DNA from 3 places in the Sulfoacidibacillus ferrooxidans genome. Region 2 is predicted to be linked to each of the others. Evidence: riboswitches for the same ligand, from Rfam matches in the RefSeq annotation. Region 2 holds a riboswitch; each other region holds the start of a gene.

The links. A riboswitch is a leader RNA that binds a small molecule or an ion and turns the genes downstream of it on or off. The one in region 2 is predicted to bind cyclic di-GMP.
Region 1: it holds a riboswitch for cyclic di-GMP, as region 2 does, so the genes downstream of both, MM817_RS08495 (hypothetical protein) here and MM817_RS11060 (hypothetical protein) in region 2, are expected to answer to the same signal.
Region 3: it holds a riboswitch for cyclic di-GMP, as region 2 does, so the genes downstream of both, MM817_RS14765 (putative bifunctional diguanylate cyclase/phosphodiesterase) here and MM817_RS11060 (hypothetical protein) in region 2, are expected to answer to the same signal.

The regions. Positions count from the first base shown of each region.
Region 1 is NZ_JALBUF010000004.1:181,731-186,845, reverse strand. It holds gene MM817_RS16940 (dTDP-4-dehydrorhamnose 3,5-epimerase family protein) at 1-222, opposite strand, end outside; gene MM817_RS08505 (S26 family signal peptidase) at 321-1,415, opposite strand; gene MM817_RS08500 (hypothetical protein) at 1,655-2,446, shown strand; cyclic di-GMP riboswitch class II at 2,605-2,687, shown strand; gene MM817_RS08495 (hypothetical protein) at 2,746-3,333, shown strand; gene MM817_RS08490 (DUF5305 family protein) at 3,350-4,474, shown strand; gene MM817_RS08485 (sensor histidine kinase) at 4,455-5,115, shown strand, end outside.
Region 2 is NZ_JALBUF010000007.1:45,271-50,385, forward strand. It holds gene MM817_RS11040 (ArsR/SmtB family transcription factor) at 1-98, shown strand, start outside; gene MM817_RS11045 (MFS transporter) at 76-1,407, shown strand; gene MM817_RS11050 (hypothetical protein) at 1,464-1,682, opposite strand; gene MM817_RS17410 (substrate-binding domain-containing protein) at 1,672-1,896, shown strand; gene MM817_RS11055 (hypothetical protein) at 1,988-2,545, opposite strand; cyclic di-GMP riboswitch class I at 2,728-2,812, shown strand; gene MM817_RS11060 (hypothetical protein) at 2,860-3,777, shown strand; cyclic di-GMP riboswitch class I at 4,016-4,100, shown strand; gene MM817_RS11065 (EAL domain-containing protein) at 4,292-5,115, shown strand, end outside.
Region 3 is NZ_JALBUF010000020.1:22,512-27,626, reverse strand. It holds one part of gene MM817_RS14775 (IS3 family transposase) at 1-309, shown strand, start outside; gene MM817_RS14770 (response regulator) at 373-681, opposite strand; gene MM817_RS14765 (putative bifunctional diguanylate cyclase/phosphodiesterase) at 1,043-3,262, opposite strand; cyclic di-GMP riboswitch class I at 3,421-3,505, opposite strand; gene MM817_RS14760 (diguanylate cyclase domain-containing protein) at 3,952-5,115, opposite strand, start outside.

The sequences.
Region 1 (5,115 bases), on a different contig from region 2:
CAACACCGGCTTCGTTATCGGCCAATCAATGCCAAGTGCTGGATCATTCCACAAGATGCCTCGATCGTGCGCAGAGAGGATAATCCCCGTAAGATTGGCAAGATTGCCCGCATACGTCAGCGCATCATACGTCACAACCTCCACATCACTCTGTTCCGAAACCATCATCCGCACAAAATTACTTCCTATAAACCCCGCTCCGCCAGTCACTACAATCTTCATCGTGCACCCCTTAGAACGAATTCGTGACGCACCAATTATCCAATAATAAATCTACTATACCATGGAACTAGTAGCCACTATAACGATCATGCGCCGTTTTATCCAAAGATCAAACGCCTCACACGTTGCATTGAGTTGCGCCGTATACGGCTGTGCAGTAATGGGAAAATAAAGAAGGGTAATCCAGGTATACATGAAACAGCAACAACGGCCAGCCAATAATTTCTATGTGCAATCCATCCAATCCATGAAGCTGGCAAAATGCCCGGAAAAATGCCTATATGCACTATACTTTTATAGAATCCCAAGTGCTTAGCATCTAAAGTAAGCGTTGGAGTTGCTGTCGCATGCGGAGGTAACCACACTTGCGTTTCCGAAAAAACCAATTGTGGATCCTCTGCCGTTATGGTTGCAACAGATGGATAATCACTAAAGTTATTGAGCGTTGCTAGTGGACGATGAATGACCGTGCCTTTGCGCACAATCCCCACCCCGCCACCATTTAAAACACCATTTTGATGCAATGAAACGACATAAGGAATTTCGTCAGTCTGAGATGAATTGATAATAATTGCCGCCATCATCAACATCAGAGTCAATCCACTCAGCAAAAAAATAGATCCCTGATAACGACGCAACCGCCGTGAACGCCTGTGCCGTTCCCTTTTGCGAATACCTCCGGTAGATACAATAATCGCGACAAGAGCACCTATAATAGGTACAAAGTAAAACCTTTTGGCAGCACCTGATTGCAACCACAATGTTGGATACCCCACAAGCGGTATAGCAAGCGGACGCCCACCGATTGTCACCACTCGATTAACAATCCACGCTGGTTGAACAGGAGGTGCTTGCATCGCCGCTTGATCAGAAAGCAAGTTGTGATCACCCTTTGTGATATAACCCATTCTCGCATTGCCACCTACTAATCGATGAACGATAAATCCCTCTTTAGACAGTGGACCAACAGGAGGATGATACATGATAATCTCACCGATATGAAGCTGTGTGTGTAACGTCACAGGAACAAGTAATACAACGTATCCACGTTGCAAAAGGGGATACATACTATTGGTTCGTTCTACCTCCAGTAGAAATGGTTTATGACGAAGAAACGTCCCCGTTCCTGCCACCATCAACAATAAAGCAATAACCAAAAGAACCCCTTTCACGACCACTCGCACACTACGCATTGAACACCCTCCCAGAAAAAGTCCACTCTCTTTATAGAGATCATCATATGTATACCCCATCACAGTCAGGCACACGGCTGATAAAAGTAGCCAAATGAAGTAGTCCCTATGGTACGAAAGGAGTATCTGTATGGTGCAAATGAATAAGCAAAGAGTAGACTGATGCGGTGCGAGATCCAGCTTTAATCCATCGTACAATGACATCGCAAGCAAATAGAGAAACTATCGGAGGGGTTACAGTGATTCGTCCCAGAATGACACGTAGTTTTGTACTAGTAGGATCGGCACTCGGTCTAGCAAGCTTGATGGCAGGCTATTCATACAGCACTGCAAGCGTAGAAAATCAGTCAACACTCAGTGTTGTTGATACCAGCGCTGCATTATTAGCGCTAAAACCTGGTACCAATTCTTCCAACGCAGATAATACAGTATCGGATAAAAATGGTAGTCTTGTATTTAACTTTGATAACGGTAATGGGAGCTCCTTCGGTTTACAGCCAAACTCATCGTACGTATGGAGACATTTATTTGAAATTACCAATAACACCAGTCAAACAATTACTCCCTACATCAGCCAAGCATATAGCCAAGCATTCAGCCAAAGCACAGGCGCGGTTTCTACTTATATAGCCTCATCTACTGCTTCAACTGCAAATCCAGCTATGTCAGTACTAAACGGTCCAAATTCATTGTTAGAGCTATCTAAAAATGCGAATTGGAATTTACTAAAGCCAATACCAATGAACCAAAATAATAGTGGACCAACTGAAACATGGACGAATGGCTCAAGTGTAGCACTACAGCCTCTAAGTAGTGGTCAATCTGAATGGGTAGATGTGGACATCAACATAGGAGACATGCCAGTTACTTCATCTGCTTTAGAAAGTAGCATCTATGTTGGCGCTGTTGTTGGCACATCTGCTGCAATTGGCAATAACAATGTACCACCTGTACCACCTGTACCACCTGCACCACCTGCACCACCTGCACCACCTGCATCACCTGCAATTATCAGTCAACCATCAGCATAAGCGAATCCCTCCTACTTACATCTACAAGACCCACTCCATAAGCGGTCAAACTGGTGTAGTCGATTACCGACTACACCAGTTTATACCTTCAAAAGAAATATATTTTGACTAGGCAAAAGTGGACATTTGATGAATACAGTATGGTATGTGATTGACTACATATATAGGGAAGCAATGAAGTGTAATCTGATGTGGGCGCCTGAGATTACATGGAGCAAGTGGCGCAACCGACCCAGTTATGAACTCGGGTCTTTTTGTGTTGATAAAGAGAGATCGTCTTGTATGACGGGGGGATGTATGTGAAAGGTGTATACCTGGTAACATTAAGTCTATGTAGCGTCGTCGGATTAGCCATACTGCAACAAAGCACGAGCTATAGTATAGCAAGTGTCCAATCACAAAATCTCGTTTCTATCGTTCGTGGAAGAGATGCGTTAATCACAACACCCACGATCACTGCAGATACGACACAACCAAAACAGCCAACAGTCACGCCATCATATGATCCGTATACGATCACTCTGTATCCTACTGTGCCCGTGACTTCTTCTACATCAAATACTAAGGCATACACTCAGTCTGCCTCTGCTAAAACAGCGGAGCCATCATCTACTTCTTCGCCCCCATATCACGCTACAATTACCTTTATGGTGAACAATCACCAGCTGCAAAATATAAGCATAGAGAGCGTAAGTGCACCTGCAGATACGAATTTTACTGTACAGTTAATGACACAACCTACCATTTATCCAAATACACAGGAAAATTTCAAAGTACACATTCTCTATCCAAATGCATCCGTGCCCACATCGATACCACTAACCTTTACCTTCTCCTGGCTGGGCGGAGGAGCGACGATCACATATTCCTATAGAATTTTGTCTTAGAAAGAAGGGTGTTCAGATGAGAAGAAAGATAAAGGGAAAGCGTAAGTGGCCATATATCATTGCCATTACAGTAGTAACTGCCTTATGCATTACAACAGCCACGGAATGGTCGATGGTGCTGACTCAACCCATGCAGATTCAAAATGATAACCAAGTAAGTGGTAATCTCACCACATCTTTTTCCTATCAACCAATCGAATCCCCCAATCCCCTTTTGCCTAAAGGAGGTGCAACCACAGGAAATGGAACTATCTTCACTGCAATCACGCGCCAACTCGTCATTCATGAGCAAATGAATTTCTTAGCCAATCAACCGATGACGCTACATCTAAGTTCAACACCCATCATACGCCTCATCGCTCCAAACATGTGGGAAAAAGATTACCCAGTGGCATCCACCCAAACCATCGTTACTCATGAAAAAAGTGGGACTCTATGGAATGAAACCTACACCATCAACCTCGCTACCATCAATGAGTTTACAAGCAACATGACAAAAGCATTACAAATAAGCCCAGATAGTTACACCATTACACTTGATCCACAAATCGCGGGAGAAGTGACTTACAATAGACAGACAGAACAAATTCCCACTGTGTCAGGACTCTCTTTTCAGGAAAATGGCCAGGAGTTAGAAGTACAGAGTTCACTGACCAATAGTATACCTGTCTCCTTCACCCTCTCTTCCATAACTCCAAACACATTTCACCTCTTTGGTTGGACACTCCCTATCCCCCTTGCAAGGACAGGGTTAGGATCTCTGTTTGGAATACTCTTGGTAGCCCTTCTTATCTTACTATGGCCATATCGCAAATTGCAAGTAGGCATAGGATCAAAACCATCGGAACGATTGGAAAAACGCCATCGCGATCGCATCTTTCATCTTAGCCAAACTGTGAATTTTGGCCATTCCTTTGTCATTACACTTGATTCCCTTGCTTCACTAGTCCGTTTAGCATTAGATCGCGACGTTCCCATCTTGCGCGAGTGTACGGGAGATGCTGCACTTCGCTATGTAGCCATTGACGGAGACTGTGCCTATGTATATACAGAAGATGAAGGTGGGAATGTGCACACTAAGCAAAGCTCATTCCCACTAGACTTTGGAGGCATCAGAACAAATGAGCCGAATTTGGAATAACGCTCAACGACTATTTAACGCCACGTGGCGTGTCCCTTTATCTATTACAAAAGGAAACGATCAACAGGGGATCGCCTATATTTATCGATACCTGTCATTCCTCATCATTTCTTGTTTTTATGTCATCGGTCAACCACAGGCCCCCATTTGGGTGAAGTTGCTTGTCGTCTTTTGTCTACTCATTGAAAACCTTGCCGTAACAGGTATGTATCGAAGACATCAACAAACGCCAGGTATCATCCGCGCACTCATAAGTATAGAAACTCTCGGTGTACTTCTTCTCGTGATGGAAACAGGTGGATTTTCCAGTCCATTTGTTTGGTACGCACTCAATTCTGTATTTATGGCTGCGACTCTACTTTCTATGTATGAAAGCTGGATGAACTTTGCAATCTATATATTGACCGGTACCGTGCTCTTTGATTTTTCTGCACGTACACCTCATACCTTCTTACCAAAGCAACTTTTTTCAAATGAATCCGGCCTTATACTTGTTGCAATTCTAGTGACAGTACTGTTTCATCTCTACACCCGCCTCGCACGAGAGTTAGAAGCAAGACAACACTTACTACAAGCGCAAACAAAAGAATTACATCGAATGAATCAACAATTGCACACAGAACATACGCGCACAGAGCATC
Region 2 (5,115 bases):
GTGCAGAACAAGCTGATACACAACATGTGCATCATACGAAAGATGACACGACTATAATACTGGAGGCTACACCGAGTGATTCAAGAGACGAGTCATGATGCTGTTGAAGTATTACATAAACGATTTTATCTGTTTAAGGATAAAAACTTTTTGAGTCTTATGTTTGGAACGTGGTTCTCTACAATTGGTGATGGCGCCTATTTCATCATCTTGGGGTGGTATGTTTTAAATATAACAGGTTCTGAAGTGGCTTTGGGTACGACTTTGACTGCAGCATCTATCCCTCGCATCATATTTATGCTAGTCGGTGGTGCACTGGCTGATCGTATCGATCGCAAACGGATCTTGATGATGTCATTGTTTATACGAGCTGTACTCCTTATTCTCTTTGCGTTTTTAATCGTAGGTGTACATCGAAAACCAGAACTTTGGCTGATCGATTGGATCGCTGTGTCTTTTGGTATAATTGATGCGTTTTTCTACCCTGCAAGTAGTTCGATTGTACCGAGTGCTGTTCCTACACAAGTATTTGAAAAAGCAAATAGTCTCATTCAGACGGTACAACAACTGAGCACTGTGCTAGGTCCATTACTTGCTGCCGGACTCTTATTGTTCCTGGATTATCAGATGATGTTTGTTGGAATCTCAATGATCTATCTACTTAGCACTACATTACTTTCTTTTTTAAAACTACGTAGATATGTAGACCATGTATCTTCATTAGAAAATCAAATAATAGAGTCACCTTCATCTATGTGGTCAGAAATTAGAGAGGGCACACTCTTTGTTTGGTCTTCACGTATTCTTGCCACACTCATGTTGATCTCACTGATGATTAACTTGTTATTTATGGGACCGATCAATATTGGTATCCCCATATTGATCAAAAGTTTTGGGTGGTCTGGAGGTACGTATGGTCTGTACGAATCAGGTTTTGGCTTGGGAGCTGTTTTGGGTGGCTTACTTGTTGTTATGATGAAAGGTTTTCGCGGGAAGTTCATTTGGTTAGCTGGGTTAGGTGCATTCATGGGAAGTGCGATGGCTGGAATTGGGTTTGTTTATGCACCGTGGGGTGGGATTTTGCTTATGATTTTGATGGGTATAGCCATTGCTATCGTAAATATCCCATTGATCAACTATATTCAAACAATCGTACCAGCAAATAAATTGGGACGTACGATGTCAGTATTGACTCTCATGTCAATGGGGCTTGTTCCGGTTAGCTATACGGTATCTTCTTTTATCATAGAAGCAAAATGGATAAATGTAAGAGAGTTGTTGTTGGGTAGCGGAATACTTATCACTCTCTTATTTTGCTCACTCTATCTAATTCGTGATTTTCGGAATATGGAAGAACACCCTGTTTGGAAAAATAAATATCTTCAAAACGATGTAGAATCGTCCTGAACCAACAGGGCTCAGGACGATTCTACATGTAAAGCGAAGATCAACAGAGGTGCTTTTCAACTATTTACGGTAATTGTTCCTGCTGTAGAATTCCAATAATAATTAGTCGAATAGCCTCCGCTAAATACACCTAGTTGTACTGAGTATGTGCCAGGTGTACTAGGTGCAATCCATTGATATGTTTCTGTAATTGATTGACCTGGTGCAAGACTCGTTTGAAAGGATTGCTGACCAACTTTTGCATTGTCTGCATTATGCACCTCCATGTCAAGCATACCGTTATTTAAATATCCTAATGCGGAGGTATTTGTAAATGTAGCATCTTCTCAAAATCCCCCATTAACGACAGTTAAACAGGACATGGAAGTGATGGGGGAGCGAGCGGCAGAAGAGTTGTTACATATGATTAAAGATAAAACCTATGCTCCACAAGTTATTATAGTAGATACTACCTTGATTAAAAGGGGAACATGTACATCACCTAACTAATTTGCGATTTACACACAAAAAAAGTTGAGAATCCCCCCATAAAATGAAGATAACCTTCGAATATATGATATTGTGAAAGCAATTTTTCTTTTTAGACGAAAGAGCTTGAAGTTATATGGAAACTAGTAATCACTTGTGACATGGTTTTGTGGTCTGTAGTGGGCAGAAAGATTTCCACATACCCATATCCTGTATTATTAGTCGTCAAGGCAAGAATTCCGGCACCTGTATAAGGGTCTATGTTAGAAGCAACTAAAGCAAACGTCACAGCATGTTTGTCTCGTAATCTATGAATATGTGTTAGATTCTGACTGGGCAGTAAATTTATTAGCCACTCAGGATGCTGTTGCATATGAGTAATGCAACCTACACAATCAGATTCAACAATAATTTCTCTTTCAAGCGGGTGTTTTGGATTGATAAAAGTAGTGCCAATCCAGTCACCGTAACCGCCCATTTCTGTCTTTACCCATGTTTTGGGGACATCTACTGCGATTGGACCAAGTTGGTAGGAGGAGAATTCTTCATCAAGGGTTTGAGTAATTCTGTGCTCTGTATTTGTGAGTGTCCAATCTGGGTAAACCTGTCCTAGCATCGCTTGAACTACAAGTTGAACACTTGTTAATAAAAGAGCAAAACCGATGGGCATTTCACTACACCTACATTTCTACTTAAAGTGAATTAACTTAGTAATAGGTACATATTCCTTGTAAAACAAAAATAGACTCACTATTTGATAGAAAGTAGTGAGAATCTTAGATCGGAAAGGAGTGAAAAAAATGAATAGACAAATCTATCATATTTTGATAAGTATATTTTAAATAACAAGCATCACGATAATGGCACACCTGATGAAAATCAGGGCCGCAAAGTTCCAGACCTAAAGTCGCAAGACTATGGTGGCTGAACCGCCGAAAGAGCTTGTTTTATATTGGTTTCAAAAGATAAAAGGGGGATTTTAAAATGAAAAAACCGCAAAAAGCTACGTTTGCATTTATGGCATTAACGATGACTGGATTACTGATGAGTCCTATTGCCGCATTTGCTGATTCACATGGTCAACATGGAAATCAAGATAATCATGGACACTTCTCAACCTCTTTCTCATTTTCAAAATCTGATGATCAGAATCAAGATCAAATGTCTGAAACAACTGCATTGCAGATGGTGACAAACTATGAGGCTCAAGTGGCTACAGCTAAACAGCAATATGACACAGCGTTGTCTCAGGCAAAAGCTGCATTGGCTAGTGGTTCATTAACGTCGTCAACCACCACAAGTGATGATCAAAGTACAGATAGTTCTAGCACTACAAGTATGTCGCAAGGAGATGTCAGCATAATTGCTGCATTGCAAAGTTTAATTACATCTATGCAAAATGGGGCCTCTCCATCCCAAGTGTTAAAGGCATTAGATCACATTTCGCATGATGCAAAAAAAATGAAAAATGATCAAAAAGATTATCAAGATCAGTCGCACCATTTATCCGCTATGATATGGTTCAGTGAAAAAGCAACTTTTCGTGCAGGTGAACAGTATGGACAAATGGAGCAATTCATTTCTTCTTTCTCGCAATTAAATGTGAACTTACCTATCCCTAGTCACGCATTTAGTCATTTATTAGATGGTCGCCTTCACCAATTCAAGCAAAAAGCACAACATTATATTGATACGCTGGATCATTGGACACAAAAATTAAACGAAGCAGATCAAACTTCAACATCTACAAGCAGTACTTCAACAGATAGCGGGACATCTACAGCTAGTACTACAAGCGCAGCAGGTTCTACTGGTACTAGTGATACAACGGGAACGTCAAGTACATCAGGCACAGCAACTGTCACAGTAACAGGAAGTTCAAGTGCAAATACAAACTCCTAATTATTTGCTGAATTGATCATTGTAATCTTTACTCTCATACGAGGTAAAAGAATTTGTTGAGAAGGTCTCACAAAATCTTTTACCTCGTATTTTTGTTGGATCTCTAGGCTTACTTCCATAAATATGTCGAAAAACCTTGAAATATGTCGAATAACGAATTAAAATATATGTATTGGAGAGTGCTAGATAAGCATTCACATTGACTACTTCTTAAATATCACTGAATATATAAAATGATTGTGTCTCAAGGCAAACCAGTGGAAACACTGGGACGCAAAGCTACGGGTCTACGGGTATAAACCTATGATCGCCGGGTTGCCACTTACACTTTTATCGTGCAAAGGCGACTCTCTTATTAATAGAGATCGCCTTTTTCGATACTATTTAATTGGTACGATAGCAAGGTATAAAAGGGGGTGCAAAGTAAGTTTAGATATCATTAATCGTCAAACTGAGTAGAAGATCATAATGGAGGTGTACTTTTTCCATGATTAAAAAAATAAAAGAGTACTTTATGTCAAGCCAATATGAAGCTTCTCATGTCAATGGACAACAGGTAGTAGCTACTCAAGATTTATCTGACATCATCAATGAACCCTCTCTTGATGAAAAGAGATTAATGAAGATGATAGATAGTTCATCTGATGTATTTGCGATTTTTTCAAATACCCTTGAAATCACTTACATTAGTTCTTCGATTCGAAATGTATTAGGTTATCGGCTGAGTGATTTGCGGTTTTCAATGTGGGATATCGTACATGCTGATGATGTAGAGAGTTTGCAAGAGAAGATGCGTGAAGTTCATCAATTATCTGAAACATATGTAAGCATCGATGTACGTATGAAGCACCAGAACGGAGAATGGTGTCATTGTTCCATTACATTTAGACAGTTAAGTGATGAACCTGGGATGGTTATCGCTACTTTACGAGATGTAACAGATATTAAACGTGTACAAAATTTGATGGTGCATCAATCTTACTATGATTATATAACGGGTTTGCCAAACAGAAAAAAATTTGTAGAAGACTTACAACTTATGGTTCATCGCGTGAAAGAAACAAATGTCAATATGGCAGTTATGCGTTTAGATATAGACCATTTCAAAAAGATTAATGACACATTGGGGCATATGATTGGAGATAAATTATTAAAGGCATTGACTCATCGACTACGCGCTGCTGTTTCAAATGACATCTATTTTTATCGGTTAAGTGGGGATGAATTTTCATTTATTTTAATAGATTATACCCATGCAACTTTTGTCTTAGAAACAGCGGATAAGATTACGGAATCCTTTAAATCATCATTTGAAATTGATGAGTTCAATCTGTTTGT
Region 3 (5,115 bases), on a different contig from region 2:
TCGGATCGAGGCAGCCAGTATGCGTCCAATGAGTACCAAGCACGGCTAAAAAAGTACAAGATGAAAGGCAGCATGAGCCGCAAGGGAAACGGTTACGACAACGCTTGCATTGAATCATTTCACAGCGTCATTAAACGTGAGCTCATCCATGTAGAGACGTACAAAACGCGCAAACGGGCGCATAAAGACATTTGGGAGTACATCGAGATTTGGTACAACAGGTTGCGGATTCATTCGTCGATTGGATATAAGACCCCTGTACAATTCCAATCAATGTATTGCAATAATGTGAACCAGAAAGCTAGCTAGCATAATAAAACGATGTATCAGACTGTTTTGATATTCTTTGTTCGGGGTGTCCACCATATTGACTTAATACCATACATACCCAACCGCACCAGACCGAATGGCCTCAATCATATCGGATGGTTGTCCGATAGCAGATACCATGATAATACGAGCATCGGGGTAGACTGTGATCAATTCCCTGAGTGCGTCCAATCCTCCCATGTTTCGCATCGTAATATCCATGGTTACAAGATCTGGGGAACACTCTGCATAGGTGCTGATTACTTCAAGACCATCGGTAGCTTCGCCGACCACTATCCCTCCCTTTGCAACGACAACATTTCGAATCATGGATCGCATGAACGCGGAATCATCTACTATCATGATACGCATGAGATTGCTCCTCTCATTTGGTTGGGTGTTCAGTAAGAATCCATGATCGTTCCTCACTAATTAAATGTACTACGCGTGTGCCGTTATATTCTGGTTGTTGATTGACCTCACCTATGATGGAACTGTTTTACTTCGAAGAAGACAGCTTGATTTCTGCGAGTAATGGAAGCTGAGGTCCCATCAGCAATTTAAAGTTATCGAAACATCCGTAGAAGATACCGTGCGAAGAAAGCAGCAGTTCTTTTTGATTTTCATGATACATAGCCAAGTCCGCACTGCGCTTTGCGCGAAGTTTTTTATCTTCAAAAGCCATTTTCGTAAAAAACAACTAACTAATCAACGATAGGTTACTCGCTTTCACTTACGATATAAAAAATGAATCGATATTTTCAGTGAAAAATCTCATGTCACCCATTCGCTCACTACTCGTTTGTAATTGAATAGCTAATTCATGTACATCTTGCATTAACTTTTTCTGATTTTTTTCAGACATCATAAATTGAATGCCATACGTAAAAATGGTACCAGGTAATTCATTGCTCCATGCAATTTTACCACTCCATTCCATGCACTGATTCAACACCCAAACCTTAAACCTAAGGACAACCTCGCTCATCGATGCGAAACGTACATTGGAGATGAAAGATAATCCCCCTGCTCCAATATCATGAATTAACACTTCTGTATAACCAATATGCAGCACACGTCCTCTAATCGAGTCTATGGTCATCGATCCTATGATGGGATGTAGGGGAGCGACTCTAAAATATTGTCTTTGATTTACCTTACCATCATTGACTTCTTGTACTCTTATCCCTTCATGAATGACAAACTGATCGAATTGATCCGCAGGTAAGGGTCGACTAAATAGATATCCTTGAATTTCATCGCATTGTTCCTTTCGCAAGAGGTCCCATTCATGAGATGACTCAACACCTTCTGCAATAACACGAAGATGTAACTCATGGGCAAGTGTAATAATGGAGCGAACAATCTCTAACGTTGTCGAGTGGTCTGATATTTTTTGAATAAAAGACTTATCAATTTTTAATCCATCTAGTTCTACTTGATGTAACCAACTTAATGATGAGTACCCAGTTCCAAAATCATCAAAAAGTACTTGAATTCCCATTGCGCGTAATTCCTTCACAGCACGACTCACAACGAGTCCACTTGGCAATAGACTGGACTCTGTAATTTCAATTTCCAAAAAATGCGGATCAACCTTCGTTTCTTGTACAATGTGCTTCATCGTTTCCACAATATCACTATGTAAAAATTGATGAATAGAAACATTGACAGATAGTTGTAGGTGAATTCCCTTATCCAACCATTCTTTTAATTGGATACAGGCACTTTTCAATACCCATTCGCCAAGGCGCGTGATGAGTCCATTTTCTTCCGCAATAGATATGAAGTCGTCAGGGGAGACAAGTCCCCATTCTTCGTGCTCCCAACGAATCAATGCTTCTGCTCCAACAATCTGACCATTTTGTCCATCGACACGAGGTTGATAATAGAGAACAAATTGGTTTTTTTGCATGGCCGTTCGGAAGTCATTCGAAAGAAAAAAACGTTTATACGCTTGTGTATTTAAGGAAGCTGTATAAAAATGATACGTATTTTTATGGGTATCTTTGGTTCGAGAGAGTGCCATTCCTGCATGTTGAAATAATGTTTCGCCATCGAGTCCATCCTCTGGATAGAGAGAGATGCCAATACTAGCGGTAACAAACAGATTGAACTCATCAACCTGGAATGATAATTTAAATATTTCGCAAATTTTATCCGCCATGTCTACTACAAAGGTTGCATGCGTATAGTCCAGTAAAATAAATGAAAATTCATCTCCGCTTAACCGATAAAAGTACACGTCATGAGAAACAACATAACGTAGTTGATGAGTCAATGCCTGTAATAACTGATCTCCAATACCATGGCCTAACGTGTCATTGATTTTCTTGAAGTCATCGATATCCAATCGCATCACTGCCATATTTACCTTGTTCTCTTTAACATGATGAACCATAAGTTGTAAGTCTTCTATAAACTTTCTCCTATTAGGAAGTTTCGTTATGTCATCATAGTACGATTGATGCATCATCAAATCTTTTATACGTTGAATATCGGTTACATCACGTAACGTAGCGATGATCATCTCAGGTTCATCACGTAACTGTTTTAATGTCATGGCATAATGACACCATTCTCCATGTTGATGCTTTATACGTACATCCATGCTTACATAGGTTTCAGGCACTTGACGAACTTCATATATCTTCTCTTGCAAACTCTCTACATCATCAGCATGTACGATATCCCATATGGAGAACTCCCCATCACCCAAAGGATAACCTAATACATGGCGTATCGAAGAACTAATATACTTGATGTCAAACGCAGTTGAAAAAATAGCAAAAATATCCGAGGAACTATCTATGATTTCCAGTAATCTCTTTTCATCTAAGAATCCTTCCTGTATGATGTCAGATACTTCTTGAGTGGCTACTACCTGGTGTATCTTGACATGAGAAGCATCGTATTGGTTGGGCATATAGCACTCTTTTGTTTTTTCCATCATGAAAAGTACACCTCCATTATGATCTTCTACTCTGTTTGGGAATGACGATGTCTAGACTTATTTTCCCCCCTTCTATGCCTTATTAACGAATGAATCAGGAAATACTAAAAGGCGATCTCTAAGTATAAGAGGGTCGCCTTTTTCACAATCAAAATATGAGTGGCAACCCGGCGATCATAGGATGATTCCCGTAGACCCGTAGCTTTGCGTCCCAGTGTTTTCACTGGTTTGCCTTGAGACACAATTATTTTATCTCTGCAACGAATAATATATATCATGTAGGGTAATGCTTAACTAGCACTTTCCACTACGTATATTTTAATCCGTTATTCGACATTTTTCAAGGTTTTTCTACATAATTTATGCCAGTAATCATACAATTACAACACATTTATTTTCGGAATATAAACGTAGATTGATTGTACGATGAGAGGACAGGTAACGTTACAGATCACCGAATATATGAAGAGTCGGTATGCGTTCATTCAGGTGTGGGGTATACAACTGTTCTGGTAATGGATGATCATGGGTCCAGCGCTGTAGGAGTGTGTTCATTTATGTCTGGAATCTTACGGAAAGCCATCCTTACCATGTTCTATCGTTGTCCATGAAATCCTATAGCATCAAAAGATACTCTATGATGGATAGAGTATCTTTTGATCTTCGGATAAAGCCTTTCTATGTTGTCCTTACTTATTTTCGTAGCTAAAACGATGAGGATGGCTCGTCCAATGATCAATCACTAAGTCCACTAAGTTTGGATCGAACTGTTTTGCACGCTGTTGCTGGATATAGTCTTTGACTTCGTAATCCAACCATGCGCGCTTATAGCTACGTTTGCTCAGCAATGCATCAGTCACATCAGCAAGGGCTGCGATTCGCCCTGAAATGGGGATGGTATCTCCAGTAAGCCCTTGCGGATACCCGTTGCCGTCCCAATGTTCATGATGCGTTTGACTGATTTCTAGCGCATATACCAAGGCGCGAGAATGAGAAGGGTGAAACAGTGCAAGTTGTTGAATCACTGTATCAAGCATCGCTTTTCCAATCATCGGATGCTGTTTAATTTGTTCAAACTCTGTTTTCGTGAGTTTCCCCGGTTTACGCAAAATGAGATCCGAAATACCAGCTTTACCTAAATCGTGAGTTACACTAGCAATCGATAACATCTCCACATCACTCAAACTAATATATCCCTCATCAGCGGCAAGAGTAGCAATCCAGCGCACATAGTCACTAACGCGATGGACGTGTTGCAGTAAATCTGGATCATCCCACTCTGCTACGCGAGCCAATGTCGCTAAGAAAACTCCCTCATACGTATTTTGCATGCCAATAGATAAAGTAGCTTGTTCCTCCAGCGACTCTAGTGATTGTTGGATGGAAAGGTAGTGATATCTCCCATCAATTTGTGGCATGCGCAATGTCGTATGAGCAACCATGATCACTTCATGGGAACGTACATGTCGATTGATCAATACTCCAAAACTGATCCCACTGGTTTCAAGGTCGTCATGTAACTTTCTATAAACTTCATTATCCGTGTATCCACTTGAGACACACTCGATGGATTGGCCCAAGATATCTTCCTTTGTTGTGCCATATAAATTACACCATGCTGCATTTGCTTCTATCATACAACGTTCCTCATTAATCATAACGATGGGAACAGGCCAATCCAACGCATGAGATAGCACATGAGATGCATATGCGCTTTCATTAGGGTGACAGATCATCCAGTAACCGATGATCGTTTCACCCAATTGAAGAGAATGCACATAACTTTGCACCCGTTGCGGATGGCCATGTAGATTGGGGTGCAATAAGGCTGCTGACCACTTGTGTTGAGCAGT